Regions from separate parts of the Streptosporangium sp. NPDC000239 genome, predicted to be linked through region 3. Evidence: riboswitches for the same ligand, from Rfam matches in the RefSeq annotation. Region 3 holds a riboswitch; each other region holds the start of a gene.

Region 1 (3,201 bases), on a different contig from region 3:
GGGGGTGATCAGCGTCCTGGCGACCAGGTCGGCCGTGATGAGGAACGCCGCCCCGAGCAGCGCCGTGGCCGGAAGCGCCCGCCGGTGGTCGGCCCCGACGAGCAGCCGTACCACATGGGGCATGATCAGCCCGACGAACCCGATGGCCCCGCTGACCGCGACGACGGTGCCGATCACCATGGCCACCAGCACGAACAGCGCCGCCCTGAAGCGGTGCACGTCCAGCCCCAGGGAGGCGGCTGCCTCCTCCCCGGCCAGCAGCAGGTTCAGCGGGCGTGAGACGCCCAGCAGGACGACGGTGCCCGCCGTCACGGCCGCCGCGGGCACCCACACCGTCGTCCACGTCGTCCCGGCGACGCCGCCGAGCATCCAGCGGACGGCCGACTGGGCCCGGTGCGGGTCGTCGGAGGTCACCACCAGGAAGCTGGCCGCCGCCGAGAGCACCTCGGCCGTCGCCACCCCGGCCAGCACCAGCCGTACCGTGGTCATCCGCCCGCCGGACCGGGCCAGGAAATAGACCGTGACCAGCGCCGCCAGCGCCCCCGCGAACGCGGCGACCGGCAGTGAGAACGGTCCGAGGAAGGTCAGGCCGAACACCGTCACGCTCACCGCGCCCACACTGGCGCCGGAGGAGACGCCAAGCAGCATCGGATCGGCCAGCGGGTTGCGCACCAGCGCCTGCAACGCCATCCCGCAGACCGAAAGACCGGCGCCGATGACCCCGCCCAGGATCACCCGCGGCAGCCGTACGTCCATGACGACGGTCTCCCTGACCGGGGACCAGACCGGTTCGGCCAGCGCGGGGTGGAGGCGGTGCAGCAGGATGCCCCACACCTGTTCGGCGGGCAGGCTGATCGAACCGGCCGCGACCCCCGCCGTGACCGCCCCGCCGAGCAGCAGCGCGCACAGCGCGAGCGTCAGCGGGTACGGCAGGCCGGGGCGCCGGGTGACGGGCGTCGTCCGGGAGAGCCCGGTCAGGCCGCTCACTCGAACCGGTCGGGGTGGATCTGCCGGGCCAGCGACTCGACCGCCGACGGCGCCCGGACCCCGAGCACGACCGACGACAGCGGCAGCACCGCGAACCGCCTGTGCCTGATCGCCGGAACATCGGCGAGCGCCGGGTTCGACAGCAGGAACCTCTTCTTGTCCTCGACCTTCTCCTCGCCGTAGTCGTAGACGACGATCCAGTCGGGCGCGCGCTCGGCGACCTGCTCGAACGACACGTCGGCCCACGTCTTGTCCACGTCGGTGAAGACGTTCCGCGCGCCCGCCAGCGTGATGATCTCGTCGCCGACGCCCTTGCCCCCGGCGGTGAAGGCGGTCTTGTCGCCGCTGTCGTAGACGAACAACCTGACCGGCTCGACGTCGGCGAGCCTCTCCCTCACCCGCGCCAGGGGCTCGTGCAGCCGGGTGATGAGCGCCTCGGCCCGTTCGCGCACGCCGAAGATCGTGGCGACGTTGCGGATCTCCCGGTCCATCAGGTCCATGTCCACCGGGCCTGATGGGCACTGCTCGACGTTGAGGTAGGTGTCGATCCCGGCCTTGCCCAGCGCGTCGCGGCCGCGGCCCTCCTTCTCGTCGAAGGCGCTGGAGAAACCGCCGTAGACGAAGTCGGGCTCCTCGGCCAGCAGCGCCTCGTAGGAGGGGTACTGCCTGGAGAGCACCTTCACCCCGTCGTAGGCGGCCTGGTACTCGGGCAGGACCTTGTCGTCGAGATATCCGGTGCCGGCCATCGACCCCTGCAGTCCCAGCGCCAGCATCACCTCGGTCGCGTGCTGGTTGAGCGAGACCGCCCGCCGCGGCGGGCGGTCGTAGGTCGTCCTGACGCCGCAGTCGTCGAGGGTGACCGGGAAGCCCGCGACGGCCCCGGCAGGGGCTTCAGCCGGGGCTCCGGAGGAGGTGCCGCAACCGGCCAGGAGCACGGCGCAGGACAGGGCGAACAACAGGGACAGGGGACGTCTGACCGTCACGGACGGTTCCTCTCACGGGATCTGCACCATGGGACGGCCCTGCCGGAAGGTCACGGAACCGGCCAGGAGGTCGTCTCCGGGCACACGTCGGCGCGGAGGGCTCGTGCGGTCGTCGCCACGCGAGGTCATCCATCGGCCGACCCGCTCCTCTCCGGGGAGATCCGCCCCAGTTCGTCGAGGAGGCGACCGCGTGAGTCTCCTGGCTCTCGGGTCGATGCTCGCCCCCGTCTTCCCACCCCGCAGGGGGCGGTGACCTCGTGGGGGTCCGCTCGCCGATCACAGTGGCGGGACCGCGCCGGATTCGCACCGGCTTCCTCGTCCGCGCTCGCCTTCGCCGGTCATCATTGCACGAAGCCGTTGATGCGCTGAAGATGGCCTCCGGTTCCGGCGGCGGCTGTACGATGCCTTGTTGCAACAAATTTGCAATTGCAAAGTCTGGCGGTATTCGGGAGGGCAAGTGCGGACGGCGGAGGTCAAACGGCGGTTCCTTGAGCACTTCGCGGCGGCGGGGCACACCGTGGCCGCCAGCGCGCCGCTGCCCGCCGACGACCCGACACTGCTGTTCGTCAACGCGGGCATGGTGCCGTTCAAGCCCTACCTCCTCGGGCAGCGGACACCGCCGTCCCCCCGGGCGGCCAGCGTGCAGAAGTGCATCCGCACCCTCGACATCGACGAGGTCGGCAAGACCACCAGGCACGGCACGTTCTTCCAGATGAGCGGCAACTTCTCCTTCGGCGACTACTTCAAGGAGGAGGCGATCAGGCTCGCCTGGGACCTGACGGTCAAACCGCGGGCCGAGGGAGGCTACGGCCTCGACCCCGACCGGATCTGGGCCACCGTCTACCTGGACGACGACGAGGCCCACGCCCTGTGGCGGGACGTGATCGGCCTGCCGGAGGCCCGCATCGTACGGCGCGGCAAGGCCGACAACTTCTGGTCCATGGGCGTCCCCGGGCCGTGCGGGCCCTGCTCCGAGCTCTACTACGACCGTGGCCCGGCCTACGGGCGAGAGGGCGGGCCCGAGGTCGACGAGGACCGTTACCTCGAATTCTGGAACCTGGTCTTCATGCAGTACGAGCGGGGCGAGGGCGTCGGCAAGGAGGACTACCCGATCCTCGGCGAGCTGCCCTCCCGCAACATCGACACCGGCATGGGCCTGGAACGCATGGCGGCGCTGCTCCAGGGCGTCGACAACCTCTACGAGACCGACGAGACCCGGCCCGTCCTGGAC
Region 2 (3,201 bases), on a different contig from region 3:
TCGGCCAGTGACTTCGCGCAGCCGGGCCGTCCCGCGCAGGCCGTCACACCCGTCCACGGCGAGGCCGGGTCGAGGACCAGCCCGGCGGCGACGAGCCGCCCGGCGACCTCGGAGAGAGCGGCCGGGGACAGGCCGGGCAGGACGACGCCGCGCCACGGCGTCAGCCGTACCTCCTCGACGGCCAGGCCGGCCAGCAGGGCGGCCTGGGCGGAGGTCAGCCGCCCCAGCGGCGCCGTGACGCCGAGCGTGTTCAGGCCTGAGGGCTGTTCGACGGTCCCGACGGGCCCGTGGGAGGGCGCCGGGACGGGGTCCCGCCGTACGGGGGCGGAGGTCGTCTCCAGGGTGGCCGCGACCCGGGCGGCGACGCGCTCCGCGCAGCCGGGCAGTTCGCCGATCCGCCACACACGGCCCTCCCGCACCCCGGGCTCGGTCAGGAACGCCTCGGCGGCGGTCAGCAGCGCGGCGACCGCCGATCCCGGTGGCATCCGCAGGCCGCTGTCGGCCTCGGCCAGCAGCAACGCCACCTCGCCGGGGCCGGTCGGCAGGATCGCGGCGTCCGCCCCGAGCCAGGCCACGTCGCCCCGGCCGTCGTCGAGCGCGAACAGGAACCGCCCCGGCAGGCCGGCGAGCGCGGGCGTGCCGCACAGGCGCAGGTCGAGCTCACGGGTCAGCGGTCCCACGTCGAGAATCCCCCGGCCGTCGAGGCCGCTCAGCGGTGAGGCCAGGACGTTGCGGACCCGTTCGTGGGTGGCCGAGGGCAGCAGCCCCGCCTGTGCCATGCGGGCCGCGAAGGCGTCCCCGGCGCCCAGTCCGCGCACCTGGACGTTCGCCCGGGAGGTCAGCTCGATGACGCCGTTGCCGCAGGTCTCGGCGGCCGAGGCCAGCTCGCGCAGCTGCGGGGCCGTCAGGCGCCCTCCGGGCACTCTGACGCGCGCCAGGCCGCCGTCGGCCGCGGAATGCACCTGGAGCGCCCCCGGGCACGCGTCGGGATGAGATCGTCCGGAGAAGTGACCTTTTGACACGCTGAGGATGGTAACTCCAGTTTCTTGCGGGGACCTCGCTGCCGTAGTCTCATCGTTGGCGACGGCAAAAGGGAGGAAGCCGGTGTGAATCCGGCGCGGTCCCGCCACTGTAACCGGGGAGCGAACCCCATCCAGCCACGGTCCGGCAACGGGCGGGAAGGCCGGGGGGAGCATCGATCCGGGAGCCAGGAGACTCCAGCCGTCGTAGCCGACGACGACCCGGGGCGAGGACCCCGAGGGAGGAAAGCCCTGTGCGCTGTTCGCCGTTCCCCAGCCGCAAGCCCGCACCGCCGTTCACGGCCGCGCCGCTCCCCGCCGGGGAGCGTGGCGAATGATCCTCCTGCTCTCCACCTCCGACACCGACCTGCTCAGCGCCCGCGCCAGCGGCGCGGACTACCGGCTCGGCAATCCCGCCAGGCTCACCGCGGGGGACCTGCCTCCCCTCGTCGAGGGCGCCGACCTGGTCGTCGTACGGCTGCTCGGCGGGCGCCGCGCCTGGGAGGAGGGCCTGGACGCCCTGCTCGCCGGGCCGCTGCCCGTCGTCGTGCTCGGCGGCGAGCAGGCGCCGGACGCCGAGCTGATGGAACTGTCGACCGTGCCCGGCGGGGTGTGCGCCGAGGCGCACGCCTACCTCGCCCACGGCGGGGCCGCCAACCTCGCCGAACTGGGCCGCTTCCTGTCGGACACGCTGCTGCTGACCGGCCACGGCTTCGCCCCGCCCGCCCCGACGCCCGCCTGGGGCGCGCTCGAACGCCGGGCGCGCCGCGAGGAGGGCCCGGTCGTCGGCGTGCTCTACTACCGCGCCCACCACGTCGCGGGCAACACCGCCTTCGTCGAGACGCTCTGCGCCGCGATCGAGGACGCGGGCGCCCGCGCGCTGCCCGTCTACTGCGCCTCCCTGCGCAGCGCCGAGCAGGGCCTGCTCGACACCCTGGGCACGGTCGACGCCCTGGTGGTGACCGTGCTGGCCGCGGGCGGCACCCGCCCGGCCACCGCGTCCGCGGGCGGCGACGACGAGGCCTGGGACGTCGGCGCGCTCGCCGAACTCGACGTGCCGATCCTGCAGGGCCTGTGCCTGACCGGCGGCAGGGCCGCCTGGGAGGCCAACGACGACGGCCTCTCCCCGCTCGACGCGGCGACCCAGGTGGCGATCCCCGAGTTCGACGGGCGGATCATCACGGTGCCGTTCTCCTTCAAGGAGATCGACGGGGACGGCCTGACCGTCTACGTCGCCGACCCCGAGCGGGCCTCCCGCGTGGCGGGCATCGCCGTACGGCACGCCGTCCTGCGGCACGTCCCGCCCGCAGAGCGGCGGATCGTGCTGATGCTGTCGGCCTACCCGACCAAGCACTCCAGGATCGGCAACGCCGTCGGCCTCGACACCCCGGCGAGCCTGGTGCGGCTGCTTGCCGCGATGCGCGAGCACGGCTACGACATCGGCGCCGAGGACGAACTGCCCGGCGTCACCGGGCAGGACGGCGACGCGCTGATCCACGCCCTCATCGCCGCCGGAGGCCAGGACCCCGACTGGCTCACCGAGGAACGGCTCGCGGGCAACCCGGTGCGGATCAAGGCCTCCCGCTACGCCGCGTGGTTCGCCACGCTGCCCGAGGACCTGCGGGCCTCGGTCGAGGAGCACTGGGGACCCCCGCCCGGTGAACTGTTCGTCGACACCTCCGCCGACCCGGACGGTGAGATCGTGCTGGCCGCGCTGCGCGCGGGCAACGTCGTCGTCATGGTGCAGCCGCCCCGGGGGTTCGGCGAGAACCCCATCGCCATCTACCACGACCCCGACCTGCCGCCCAGCCACCACTACCTGGCCGCCTACCGCTGGCTGTCCGACGGCTTCGGCGCGCACGCCGTGGTGCACGTCGGCAAGCACGGCAACCTGGAGTGGCTGCCCGGCAAGTCGGCGGGCCTGTCGGCCTCCTGCGGCCCCGACGCCGCCCTCGGGGACCTGCCGCTGATCTACCCGTTCCTGGTCAACGACCCCGGCGAGGGCACCCAGGCCAAGCGCCGCGCCCACGCCACGCTGGTCGACCACCTCGTCCCGCCGATGGCCCGCGCCGACACCTACGGCGACATGGCCAGGCTTGAACAGCTCCTCGACGAGCACGCCTCCATCGCCGCGATGGACCCGGCCAAGCTGCCCGCGATCCGGGCGCAGATCTGGACGCTG
Region 3 (3,201 bases):
GCACCCCGCTCGTGGCCAGGCGGAAGGCCTCCGTCGCCCAGGCCAGGTAGGCGGGCCGGTCGGCCGCGCGCAGCGGCAGTGTCTCCCGCAGCGCGGGCTCGTCCACCTGGATGACGGCGATGCCCGAGGCCTCCAGGTCGGCGACCTCGTCGCGCAGGGCGAGGGCGACCTGGCGGGCGGTCTCGGCCTGCGGCTGGTCGTCGCGGACGAAGGACCAGGCGAGCATGGTGACCGGGCCGGTCAGCATGCCCTTGACCGGTCGCCCCGTCTGGGACTGGGCGTAGGTCGTCCAGCGCAGCGTCATCGGCCTGGGGCGGGAGACGTCCCCGGCCAGGATCGGCGGGCGCACGTAGCGGGTGCCGTACGACTGCACCCAGCCGTGCTGGGTGGCCAGGTAGCCGTTGAGCCGCTCGGCGAAGTACTGGACCATGTCGTTGCGTTCCGGCTCTCCGTGCACCAGGACGTCGATGCCCGCCCGCTCCTGGAAGACCAGGACCGAGCGGATCTCCGAGGCGATCAGCTCGTCGTAGGCGTCCTGGTCGATCCGCCCGGCGCGCAGGTCGGCGCGGGCCGCCCGCAGCCGCCCGGTCTGCGGGAAGGAGCCGATGGTGGTCGTGGGCAGCTCCGGCAGGCCGAGGCGGGCGCGCTGGGCCGCCGCCCGCTCACCGTACGGCTGGGGCCTGCGGGTGTCGGCGGGGGTGACCGCGGCGGCGCGGGCCCTGACCCCGGGGTCGTGGGTGAGCGTGGAGGCCTCGCGTGAGGCCAGGTCGGCCCGGTTGGCGGCCAGCCGTCCGGCGATGGCCCCGGTTCCCTCGCTGAGCCCGGTGGCCAGGGTGACGACCTCGGCGACCTTCTGCCTGGCGAAGGCGAGCCAGCGGCCGACCCGCGGGTCGAGGCCGTGTTCGAGCCCGAGGTCGACGGGGACGTGCAGCAGCGAGCAGGAGGGCGCGACGTCCACCCGGCCGGCCAGGCCGAGCAGGGTGGCCAGGGTCGCCAGCGACCCGCCCAGGTCGTTGATCCACACGTTGCGGCCGTCCACGACACCGGCGATCAGGCGCTTGCCGGGCAGACCGCCCGCGCGGGCCAGGTCCTCCAGGTTGGCCGCGGCCGGGCCGGTGAAGTCCAGTCCCAGGCCCTCGATCGGCGCCCTGGCCAGGACCGGCAGCGCGTCTGCGAGCCGGTCGAAGTAACCGGCGACGAGGATCTTCGGCCGGTCGGTCAGGGTGCCGAGCTCACGGTAGGCGTGGGCGGCGGCGTCGAGCACCGCCCGGTCGCGGTCCTGCGCCAGCGCGGGCTCGTCGAGCTGCACCCACTCGGCACCGGCCGCGCGCAGGGCGGCGAGCACCTCGGCGTAGACGGGCAGCAGCCGGTCGAGCAGGCCGATGGGTTCGAAGGCCGGGTCCGCGCCGGGGGCGGGCTTGGCCAGCAGCAGGTAGGTGACGGGGCCGACGAGCACGGGGCGCGCGGTGTGCCCGAGCGCGACGGCCTCGCGCAGTTCGCCGACCTGTTTTGCCGGGTCCGCGGCGAAGACGGTGTCAGGTCCCAGCTCCGGCACCAGGTAGTGGTAGTTGGTGTCGAACCACTTGGTCATCTCCAGCGGGGCGACCTCCTGGGTGCCCCGGGCCATGGCGAAGTATCCCGCCAGGGGGCCTTCCGTCTCCACGACGGCTCGGTGACGCGGGGGGACGGCGCCGACCATGACGGTGGTGTCGAGGACGTGGTCGTACAGCGAGAAGTCGCCGGTCGGCACCTCCCGCACCCCCGCCTCCGTCAGGTGCCGCCAGTTGCCTGCGCGCAGCCCGGCCGCGACGTCCAGCAGGTCACGCTCGGTCACCTGGCCCGCCCAGTGGCCCTCGATCGCCTTCTTCAGCTCACGGTCCGGCCCCTGACGGGGGTAGCCGTACACGGTGGGGGAGGAAGTCTCGGTCACGGAACTCTCCTTCGCGAGTCACGAAAGGACTCCGGTGCCCCGAGGGGAGAGACGAAGGAGAGGCGGGCGCACCAGGCCCGTCCCATGCCGCCGACCCACCCGCGAGGTCACCGAGGTCACCGCGTGCGTGGTCGCACGCGGGCAGTGGCAGGTCTTCGGACTCGCGGGCACGTCCGGGCCGTTGTCTCGCCCTGACACCTAGTGGCCGTCGCTTCCCGGACCCGATCTGCCGGATCCAGTGCGTTTGACGGCGGTCGTTCCCACTCACCGCTGCGGGGCAGTCCCGGAGTCACACCGGGTTCCCTCTTACGACGCGTCTGCCTGGCGGGCAGGGCGAACCGACTGCGTCCCCAACCCTACGCGCATCCGATGGCGGAGCGACAACCATATTCGGGCCCGCCGGCGGGTTCGCGGGATCGTTCTCCCATCGCCCCGGGCCGCCTGAAACCGTACGGGGGAATTCGCGGGTCGCGGGAAAATCTCCGTCCCCCGCTTTGGCAACTCAACAACCGTGACCTAAGACCCCATTTCCTACAATTTCCGAAAGAAAAGGGCAGGCTATATTAGACCCGGCAAACCCCCCAGCCATCGGAGTTAACCATGTATCGGACTAAAGGGTCACATCTCCATCAAGGGCGTATACCAAGCGCCCTAACCGATGTCAAGTCGCGAGTCGCCGCCATTCTCCACCGGCGTTTCCCGGTCATCATGCGAGGGACGCTCGGCCTGGTGTTCCTGTGGTTCGGCGTGCTGAAGGTGGCGAACGTCAGCCCGGTCGGCGCCCTGGTCGCCGACACCCTGTCCTTCGTGCCGCTGCCCGCGTCGTTCGTGGTGCCCGCCCTGGGCGTGTTCGAGGTCGCGGTGGCCCTGGCGCTGTTCACTGGCCGGTGGCTGCGCCCGTTCCTGCCCGTGCTCCTGCTCCACCTCCTCGGCACGTTCCTGGTCCTGGTGCTCCACCCGGGTGTCGCGTTCAAGGACGGAAACCCGCTCATGCTCACAATGGAGGGCGAGTTCGTCGTCAAGAACGTCGTCCTGATCGCCGGGACATTGGTCGTCGCCGCGACCCTCCCCCGGCGCGAGGGGCACGAGGAACAGCGGGAGGAGTCCCGCCTGCCGGTTTCCACCACCTCGCGTTAGAGAACTCACGACGGGCCCGTCGCGGGCCCGTGGAGAACGAATGCCGGGAAACGGGAAACGGGATCGCCCCGTTTCCCGTTTTCCCAAGGGCACGACGCCCCGCCCAGGACCTGTTTTGTGGATCTTCGCCGTGG
Region 4 (3,201 bases), on a different contig from region 3:
CGACCCGATCCTGCTGTCGATCCCGCTGCAGCTGTTCGCCTACCACGCGGCCGTCGCGCTCGGCCGCGACGTGGACAAGCCGCGCAACCTCGCCAAGAGCGTCACCGTGGAGTGAGCGCGGACCATCATCCCTGATGCCCCAATTGCGGTGCAGAGAGTGACATATCTGCAACGTAGGGTATCGAGAGATCTGGGGGATCTCGGCGGAAGGGACGCTTATGCACCGTAGGCGATTCCTCGCGCTCGCGCTGGGGGTCATGGTCGCCGGGGGCTGCGGTGACATGGGAGGCCCCGGTGCGGGGTGGGCGCGCAGGCTGACCATCGTCGCGCCGGTCGTCCGCGGGCGGCGCTGGGACCAGGCCGCCCACGCGCTGGCCGCGATCCTGACCGGCGAGAGGATGGCCGGTGCGGTCGAGGTGAGCGGCGCGGGCGCCCAGGGGATGGCCGCCCTGACCGCGTTCGCCGCCGCCGTCGGGGGCCCCTTCGCGCGCGAGGGCCGGGTGTTCCTGGCGGGCGTGCCGATGCTGGCGGGCGGCGAGACCGCCGACGCGGACTCCGTGCTGGCGGCCTCGACCCCGCTGGCCAGGCTGGCCGGAGACTGGTCCGTCCTGGCCGTCTCCCCGAACTCCCTGCTGCGGACCTTCGAGGACTTCGTCGCGGCGCTGCGCCGCGACCCGGCGCGGCTGGTGGTCGGGGGAGGGGCCGAGGGCGGCTCCGACCACGTGCTCTACGGCATGATCGGCAAGTGCCTCGGCGTCGACGTCAGGCTGATGGAGTACGCGGGTTACCCGACCGAGTCGGAGGCCGTCGAGGCGCTGCACGAGGGGCGGGTGGCCGCGCTCCTCGGCTCGGCCGGCTCCCTCCTGCCGAAGATCGCCACGGGCCGGCTGATGCCGCTCGCGGTCTCCTCGGGGGAGCGGATCGACGGCATCGACGCGCCGACGCTGATGGAGCGGGAGGTGCGCCTGGAGTACGCCGACTGGTGCGGGGTGCTCGGTCCCCGGGCCATGAGCCCCGGCGACCGGGACGGGGCGGTCGCCCTGTGCGACCGGATCGACGCCTCGCCCCGATGGCAGGCCGTGTGCGCGGCCAACGGCTGGCACCGGGCGTACCTGAGCGGTGACGACTTCCGCCGGTGGCTGGTCACGGAGACCCGCCGTACCCGCGCGGTGCTCAACGAGCTCGGGTTGCTGAGCATCCCCGACACAAACTGTTGGGGTGGTTGCGTCAGGCGGCACTAGATGTAGGATCCTGGTCGTCGCTGGTTCGCCCACGAGGGCGAGGCAACAGGGAACCCGGTGAGAGACCGGGACTGCCCCGCAGCGGTGAACGGGAACGAAAGCCGTCAACTGAGCACTGGGTGAACCACGCCCGGGAAGCGACGGCCGGTAGGAGCGCGCGTCACGCCCGTGAGTCCGAAGACCTGCCCGCGGTGTGTGGAGGGGGGACCGACCAGGTCCCCGCTCGGCACGAGAGTTGTCCAGGGCTTCGAGGGAGAGCCGCGGGACGAGGCGGTCCGGCGTGCCCGGGAGCCGCCCGTTGACGCGCGCCCTGCTCCGTGAGCCGTACGGGGATTACCTGCACGAGGGGTGGCACGTGACACAGACCTTGGCCGAGAAGGCGGAGAAGACCGGGCACTCGCCGGACGATCGCAGGCGGGCGATCGAGGAGGCCGCGGCCCGGGTGATCACCGACCCGGAGAACTCCAGGGCCGCCGCCAGGCTGCTGACCGGCCTGATCGCCGAGGAGGCCGCCGAGCACGGCGTCACGACCTTCTCCGAGTCGATCGCCGCGACCCACGGCGCGGGGCTCCTGCAGGACGGGCTGGCCGCCTTCGTCGCCGCCAACGCCGCCGCCCTCGACGCGCTGGTCGACCCGGCCGCCGACGACAGGTTCGAGTACTTCGGGCTGCGCACCGTCTACGACCGCTACCTGCTGCGCCACCCGAGCACCCGCAAGGTCCTCGAACGCCCCCAGCACTTCCTGCTGCGCGTGGCCTGCGGTCTGTCGGAGACGGTCGAGGAGGCCGCCGAACTGTACGGGCTCATGGCCACCCTGTCCTACCTGCCCAGTTCGCCCACCCTGTTCAACTCCGGTTCCCGCAGGCCCCAGCTGTCCTCCTGCTTCCTGCTCGACTCCCCGAGGGACGAGCTAGAGGCCATCTACCAGCGCTACGGCCAGGTCGCCCGCCTGTCGAAGTACGCCGGGGGCATCGGCATCGCCTGGACCCGGGTCCGCTCGCGCGGCTCGCTGATCCGCGGCACCAACGGCCACTCGAACGGCATCGTGCCGTGGCTGCGCACCCTCGACTCCAGCGTCGCCGCCGTCAACCAGGGCGGCCGTCGCAAGGGCGCGGCCTGCGTCTACCTGGAGCCCTGGCACGCCGACATCGAGGAGTTCCTCGAACTGCGCGACAACACCGGCGAGGAGGCGCGCCGTACGCACAACCTGAACCTCGCCAACTGGATCCCCGACGAGTTCATGCGGCGGGTCGAGGCCGACGAGATGTGGTCGCTGTTCGACCCCAAGGAGGTCCCGCACCTCACCGACCTGTACGGCGAGGCGTTCGAGGAGGCCTACCGCAGGGCGGAGGCCGAGGGCGGGTTCGTCAGGCAGGTTCCGGCCCGCGCCCTGTACGGCCGCATGATGCGCACGCTCGCCCAGACCGGCAACGGCTGGATGACCTTCAAGGACGCCTCGAACCGGACCTCGAACCAGACGGCCCGTCCGGGCAACGTCATCCACCTGTCGAACCTGTGCACCGAGATCCTGGAGGTCACCAGCGACGCGGAGACCGCCGTCTGCAACCTCGGCTCGATCAACCTGGCGGCCCACCTCACCGCGGACGGTGTGGACTGGGAGCGGCTGCGCCGTACGGCTCGCACCGCGGTCAGGTTCCTGGACAGGACCATCGACCTGGGCTTCTACCCGACGCCCGAGGCCCGCGCGGCCAACGAGCGCTGGCGGCCCGTCGGGCTGGGCGTGATGGGGCTGGCCGACGTCTTCTTCGCGCTGCGGCTGCCGTTCGACTCGCCGCGGGCGCTTGAGCTGTCGACCCGGATCGCCGAGGAGATCGCGCTGGCCGCCTACGCCACCTCCAGCGACCTGGCCGCCGAGCGGGGGCGCCACCCCTCCTACGGGGACACCCGCGCCGCCGACGGCGTGCTGCACCCCGACCACTACGGGGCCGCCCGTTCGGCG

The links. Region 3 has a riboswitch for cobalamin ahead of metE (5-methyltetrahydropteroyltriglutamate--homocysteine S-methyltransferase). Riboswitches for the same ligand answer to the same signal wherever they lie in the genome.
Region 1: linked by a shared signal. The riboswitch ahead of ABT340_RS17890 (ABC transporter substrate-binding protein) and the one ahead of metE (5-methyltetrahydropteroyltriglutamate--homocysteine S-methyltransferase) in region 3 are both predicted to bind cobalamin.
Region 2: linked by a shared signal. The riboswitch ahead of cobN (cobaltochelatase subunit CobN) and the one ahead of metE (5-methyltetrahydropteroyltriglutamate--homocysteine S-methyltransferase) in region 3 are both predicted to bind cobalamin.
Region 4: linked by a shared signal. The riboswitch ahead of ABT340_RS16615 (ribonucleoside-diphosphate reductase subunit alpha) and the one ahead of metE (5-methyltetrahydropteroyltriglutamate--homocysteine S-methyltransferase) in region 3 are both predicted to bind cobalamin.

The regions. Positions count from the first base shown of each region.
Region 1 is NZ_JBEPEI010000006.1:149,367-152,567, forward strand. It holds gene ABT340_RS17885 (FecCD family ABC transporter permease) at 1-987, opposite strand, end outside; gene ABT340_RS17890 (ABC transporter substrate-binding protein) at 984-1,970, opposite strand; cobalamin riboswitch at 2,164-2,286, opposite strand; gene alaS (alanine--tRNA ligase) at 2,428-3,201, shown strand, end outside.
Region 2 is NZ_JBEPEI010000036.1:8,625-11,825, reverse strand. It holds gene cobG (precorrin-3B synthase) at 1-1,022, opposite strand, end outside; cobalamin riboswitch at 1,042-1,240, shown strand; gene cobN (cobaltochelatase subunit CobN) at 1,354-3,201, shown strand, end outside.
Region 3 is NZ_JBEPEI010000001.1:925,029-928,229, reverse strand. It holds gene metE (5-methyltetrahydropteroyltriglutamate--homocysteine S-methyltransferase) at 1-1,930, opposite strand, end outside; cobalamin riboswitch at 2,060-2,289, opposite strand; gene ABT340_RS04190 (hypothetical protein) at 2,639-3,067, shown strand.
Region 4 is NZ_JBEPEI010000005.1:335,754-338,954, forward strand. It holds gene glmS (glutamine--fructose-6-phosphate transaminase (isomerizing)) at 1-115, shown strand, start outside; gene ABT340_RS16610 (Bug family tripartite tricarboxylate transporter substrate binding protein) at 219-1,241, shown strand; cobalamin riboswitch at 1,246-1,445, shown strand; gene ABT340_RS16615 (ribonucleoside-diphosphate reductase subunit alpha) at 1,597-3,201, shown strand, end outside.